DNA from 2 places in the Clostridium sp. CM038 genome. Region 1 is predicted to be linked to the other one. Evidence: riboswitches for the same ligand, from Rfam matches in the RefSeq annotation. Region 1 holds a riboswitch; the other holds the start of a gene.
What was found. Region 1 has a riboswitch for glycine ahead of ACWJKS_RS12175 (alanine/glycine:cation symporter family protein). Riboswitches for the same ligand answer to the same signal wherever they lie in the genome.
Positions count from the first base shown of each region.

Region 2: linked by a shared signal. The riboswitch ahead of ACWJKS_RS05495 (GrdX family protein) and the one ahead of ACWJKS_RS12175 (alanine/glycine:cation symporter family protein) in region 1 are both predicted to bind glycine.

Region 1 covers NZ_CM143651.1:2,628,355-2,631,564, forward strand. The annotation lists gene ACWJKS_RS12170 (phosphoribosylformylglycinamidine synthase) at 1-80, opposite strand, end outside; gene ACWJKS_RS12175 (alanine/glycine:cation symporter family protein) at 374-1,717, opposite strand; glycine riboswitch at 1,862-1,991, opposite strand; RNA gene rnpB (RNase P RNA component class A) at 2,171-2,556, opposite strand; gene ACWJKS_RS12185 (Nif3-like dinuclear metal center hexameric protein) at 2,608-3,210, opposite strand, start outside.
Region 2 covers NZ_CM143651.1:1,215,913-1,219,122, reverse strand. The annotation lists gene ACWJKS_RS05505 (thioredoxin family protein) at 1-204, opposite strand, end outside; gene trxB (thioredoxin-disulfide reductase) at 223-1,143, opposite strand; gene ACWJKS_RS05495 (GrdX family protein) at 1,175-1,552, opposite strand; glycine riboswitch at 1,635-1,703, opposite strand; gene ACWJKS_RS05490 (double-cubane-cluster-containing anaerobic reductase) at 1,943-3,088, opposite strand; gene ACWJKS_RS05485 (acyl-CoA dehydratase activase) at 3,106-3,210, opposite strand, start outside.

The DNA.
Region 1 (3,210 bases):
ATATCTCTTAATTTTTTTTCACCTTCAACATTATAGTTCGCTTTTTTCTCTACATATAACCTATATATCTTATCTTTCATGATTAATACCTCCAAAATTTATATTTATACGAATATTAAACAATGATTTTCTTTTATAATTCGTTATAATCACATTATAATATACTTCATCTAATTATAAAAGCATATTTTAGAATAAAGTTGTTTTTAATTTTTCTATAATATTATTAAATTACGAAATTTAATAATATTATAGTAATTATGAAATTTCTTATCTTAATGTAGTTTCATACTTCATTGTTTTAATACTAACAAAAAAACAGGATGGCATAAATCTGCCATCCTGTTTTTTTCTAAAAAGAAAATTATAAAATTTAGTTTTTCTTTTCAAAATCATTTTCGTAATTTTTCAAAGTCTTTTTAACTAAAGCTCCAAGACCTAATAATGCAATTAAATTCGGTATAACCATTAATCCATTAAAAGTATCAGCGAGTTCCCAAACTAGATCAACCTTTAGAGCTGCTCCTAATACTATAAATACAAGAACCAATCCTCTATATGTCGTTAACGCTTTTTTTCCAAATAAGTATTTAACATTTGCCTCTCCAAAAAAATACCAAGCTACTATGGTAGAAAAAGCAAAGAAAAATAACGCTATAGCTACAAATGGACCTCCAAGACTTCCCATACCATTCGAAAAAGCTTTTTGAGTTAACGCTATACCAGTAGTTTTTCCATCTAATGCTCCTGTAGTTAATATAACAAGTGCAGTTAATGTTAAAATTATAAAGGTATCAATAAATACACATACTATTGCAACGAGTCCCTGCTCAGTTGGATGATTAACTTTTGCAACTGCGTGTGCATGTGGTGTTGACCCCATTCCAGCTTCATTAGAAAATAAACCTCTTGCAATGCCGTATCTCATAGCTTCTTTTACGCCAACTCCTATTAAACCGCCAGTAGCCGCTTTAGGGTTAAAAGCTCCTACAAATATCATTTTAAATGCTGGTCCTAAATTAGCAAAATTCACTATAATGATTCCTAAACTACCCAGTATGTAAAATATAGCCATAAACGGAACTACTTTTTCAGTAAAGGCTGCAATTCGGCCTACTCCTCCAATAAAAATCATACCCGCTAATGCTGCAACTATCACACCAATGATTATACGAATATTGGTATTTGGGCTTATTGCTGCACTTATTGAGTTAGATTGTACCATATTCCCTATAAATCCTAATGCAATTATTATAGTTACTGAGAAAAATGCTGCCAACTTTTTACTCCCAAGGCCTTTACTAATATAGTAAGCAGGTCCTCCCGTCACCTCACCGTCAACTGTCTGTTTATACTTTTGACCAAGCACTGCTTCCGCAAAAATAGTTGCCATGCCAAAGAAAGCACTTAGCCACATCCAGAATATAGCACCCGGTCCTCCTGATGCTATAGCAGTTGCGGCTCCTGCTAAATTTCCTGTTCCTACTTGAGCCGCTATTGAAGTTGTCATGGCTTGAAAGGATGACATTCCATCTTTTCCTGCTTTATTGCCGAATTTAGCTCCTCCAAAAGTCTTTTTAAATGCATCTTTAAATTTTCTTACTTGAACAAATTTTAACGTTATTGTAAAGTAAATTCCAGTACCACATAACAAAAATATTAGTACATACCCCCACAAAACACCGTTAATACCTTTAATAATTGATAAAAAATCCATAAACACACGCTCCTTCTAGTTATTAAAATTTTTTCAGATAAAAAATTTCTTGTGTAAAGAATATATTTATACCAATTAATACTCTGTGAGACCATTATTTTTTAAAGCACACAAAAAATAGAGATCAAAATAAAATGACCTCTTGAAAATAACCCTGTCCTTTTACCTGAGAGTTTCACTAATGCACTATTAAATTTCATACAAATAATATGTAATTAAATAATGTTTAGCTTTCTCCTTCGGTGCTTATATAAGTCTCTCCAGAGGTTCGTCCGATATCAGTACTTCTCCAAAAATGGATACCTGAAAGTTTAACTTCTTCGGTGGATGTTATACATCTCTCTCCAAATATCTTCATCCGAAATTATTAATTTGTAATACTTCGCATGACTATAACATATTTTGAATTTTTAGTCAATAAAAAAAACACTCACTGTAAAGTGAGTGTTTTTTGGTACGACTAAGCCTATAAGCCGAGTCCTGTATTAGACAATCATCTATCTAGGCCCATTGTTACCAATAGGCTCAAGCGATACACCCGAGAACGAGACGGGCAGCCTCATAATGTTCTCCTATTCGATCTTGCTCCAGGTGGGGTTTACATAGCCGCAAAGTCGCCATTGCGCTGGTGAGCTCTTACCTCGCCTTTCCATCCTTGCTAGTACATTCAAAAATTTAGAAAAACTAAACTTTTGAATGCCTTTAGCGGTATATCTCTGTTGCACTTTCCTTAAAGTCACCTTCACTGGGTGTTATCCAGCACCCTGCCCTATGGAGCTCGGACTTTCCTCTCCTAATTATCGCACGCAATAATTAGCAGCGATTGTCTGGCTTACTCGTAAAACCAATGATATCATACTATTAAAATAAAAGCAAATAGTATTTTATTATTACTTAACTTTATATGGATCATGTGTATTTTTAGAAATTATAACCTCATTGTCATATCCATTTTCTATCAGTTGCTTTTTGAACTTTTCTGCAAATATTATGAGTGGTGTCCACTCAGTTGCAAAATGCCCAGCATCAATCAGCGCTATGTTTTCTTCTAATAAATCACTAACATGATGGTATTTAGTATCTCCTGTAATAATGCAATCTGCACCCAATTTTATGCTCTCCTCAAAAAAGTCTTCTCCACTGCCATTTATAATCGCAATGGTTTTTATTACTTTATTATGGTCGCCTGCATACCTAATATACTCAGTATTTAAAAGTTCTTTAACCTTTTCACATAAGGGCATTAATAAAATTGGGGTATCCAGAATCACTAGCCTTCCAATACCATTATCACCATTATTATACCCTTGAATTGTTGAATTCTCTATTACCTTATAATTAGTAAACCCTAAAATTTCTGTGACAATATCATTAAGTCCGCCTTTAACTGAATCTAAATTTGTATGACTAGCATATACATTTATACCATTCACAATTAGCTCAATAATTTTTTTTCCTACTAAAGTGTCTGTGGTAATAGTTTTGGGTTTAAC
Region 2 (3,210 bases), 1.4 Mb from region 1:
TTGAGATATAGCGAGTCTTCTAGAACCACCGATATTAAGACTTGCAAATTTGATTTTATCGCTATATTTGTTTTCTAGTTCGTGTACTCCAGGCATAAGTTCCTTACATACTTCACATTTGTCACCCCAGAAATCAACAAATACTGCTTTTTCAGAATAAGATACTACTTCCTCATCAAAATTTTCCTTTGTCAAACTAATCATTTTAAATACCCCCTAATTCTATTTATTTGCTATATATACTTCTGCAGAAGTTGCTGCTATTGCGCCATCAGCTGCTGCAGTTATAACCTGTCTCAAATTCTTGACCCTAATATCTCCAGCTGCGAAAACGCCTGGAATGTTGGTTACCATATCATCATTCGTCATTACATAACCACTTTCATCCATATTGACCTTACCTTTGAAAATTTCTGAAATAGGAATGTATCCGACAAATACAAAGCATCCATCAACCTTCACTTTTTGAACTTCGCCTGTTTTAACATTTCTGACCTTAAGGCCTTCAAGTATTTCATCGCCTTCTGCCTCATCTATAACTGAGTCGTATATAAACTTGATTTTTGGATTAGCAAAAGCTTTTTCTTGAATTGATTTACAAGCTCTTAATTCATCTCTTCTATGAATTACTGTTACACTATCTGCAAACTTCGTGAGATAAATTGCTTCAGTTATGGCGGAATCTCCACCGCCATTTACGGCTACATCGAGCTCCGTAAAGAAATCAGCATCACAGGTAGCGCAATATGAAATTCCCTTGCCCCGTAGCTCATTTTCATTTTTAAAACCTGCTAATCTGGGATAAGCGCCTGTTGCAATTACAATAGTTTTAGCCTTATATGTTTCTTTTTTGCATTTAACAGTTTTTATTTCACCTTCAAGTAAAATATTTTCTACAGTATCTTTTGCAAACTTTGTACCAAATTCCTCGGCTTGAGTTCTCATTCTTTTAATCAATTTTGGACCAGTGCACTCTTCAATTGAGCCAGGATAATTTGCAAGTTCATCTGTTATTGCGGCCTGTCCTCCAAATTTTCCTCGTTCAATTATTATAGAATCAAGTTTTGACCTTGATGCGTAAAGCCCTGCCGATAGCCCAGCTGGGCCACCTCCTATAATTATAGTGTCATAAATATGCTCCATTTTAAGCCCTCCCAGTATATTGCATTTATTTTCAATTTAGACCATGACTTATAATATCGTAATCTATTAACATGAAATCATTTCGCACCGCATCTGACCATGCTGGTGTTCCCCTATCTTTAATGAATTTTTCAGTTGTGTGTATTGATTCTTCAATAAAATTAACTGACTGTAAATCTATTACTTCTTTTTTTGATTTTGTTATTATTACAGTTTTGTAGGGCGTTTCATTTGGCTTTATGCTGCTAGAAAGCGGATGTGTGAGCAAAAGGTGTCCCTTATGAATATGATTTCTTACAGCTTTTAGTACATTCATTATTCCAGTACTTAAAAATTCGACTTTATATTTTTCACCAAATTTGTCTAGACATAATGGGTTATTAGTTACAATCAATACTTCTTCTATCAATTAATCCCCCCCTTACAAATACATTAATTCAATTTATTTCCGCTTGCGCATAAAAAAAGACAAAGATAAGAAGCTCATTTAAGCCTTTATCTCTGTCTTTTTACCTGAGAGAATTACTCCTTCGGTGCAATTGCTTTCCAGAGGTATATCAATCTTCGGTCCTTTTGCCTGAGATATTCATATTACAGCGCATGTAATACTTGGCCCTTCGGCTATCCATTTAAGGATGTTATATTAAATAACTAAGCTTAAGCTTAATCTCCCGAAAACATCATCTATCAATATTTAAAAGTTATTACAACTTTATTATAATCTTTTTTTTAACAATGTAAAGCTTTTAATTCAAATACTATCTATAAATTCAAATAATATCCACTTAAATCATTTATATTATAACATCTCTATAAATGCTGACATTCTTGTATTAATTTGTCCTATATCTGCTTGAGAATAATCTGTTTCAATGCTCATATATGGAATATTTTTCTTGTTGAAAACTCTTTTTAATCTAAGAGTTTCTACATTATACGTATGACAAGCTTGAAGTATTACATCTATTACTCCGTCAGCTTTATATTCTTTACATAACTTTTCTAACAAATCTATTCTGTTATCATTTGGAGTCATACAAGAGCATCCAATATTTAAATATTTTTCTGTTAAAGCGTAAAGAGGATCCTTGTTTTCATCAACCAATGTCTCTGTTGTTTTAGCTCCACCGCAGTTTTCATAGCATACCACTACTCCACCATTCTCTTCTATTGCCTTAATTATTTTTTCAGTTCCTTGTCCTAGAGGACATCCTGTAATAAGTATTCTCTTTGCATCACTCGAAACTTTTCTTTCCCCCATATTGTACCTATCTAATGACTCACTTGTTATGCTTTCAAGATCTTTTATCAATACTTCTTTATCCAATTTAAATCCTGCTCCAGATAGAACCTTATGCATTTCGTAGCCTGTAATTGCTGGTGGTTCTAGCTGGCCTAGCTCATAAAACTTTCTTAGAGCTACTCTTTCCCTATTTTTAAGCTTAATCGCTATTTTAAGCTTTTCATCCGTAATTTCAACACCATAAAAATTTTCTAGACACTTCTTTAGCTTTACTAATTCATTGCTCCATAGTTTATAAGAATCCTCATCATTACAGTTTTGAGGAAGCTGCATAATATGAGTCTTCTTAATATCTGCTAAATATTCATACATCTTCTTCTTTCCATCACATGTAGTTTCTCCAACAATCATATCGGAAAAATAAAAAAATGGACATTTATCTGTAATTGCAAAGCCATAAGATGCTTTAATTAATGGGCATAGATTTCTTGGTAAATCCCTTTCGGCATCAGCTATAGGTTCCTCAGTCATACTGCATAATGAAACTGCAATAGCATCTGCGGCCATTATTATTTCTGTTGGTGTGAAAGTACAAAATACACCCACAACCTTCTTGCCTTCATCTTTTAAATTCTTGATGCTTAAAAAAGCATTTCTTCTTGCCTCACTAAAATCTTCAAATTTTTCTGGTAAGTTATTCATTAATATATCCCCCTCCGTTATAACGTTTTATTAGAACTTTTTTCAATTCTGCTTGCCATTATAGCCGCTCCAATAGCACCTGCATATCTTGCCATTTTTTGAGTAGCTACAGGTGAACCTAA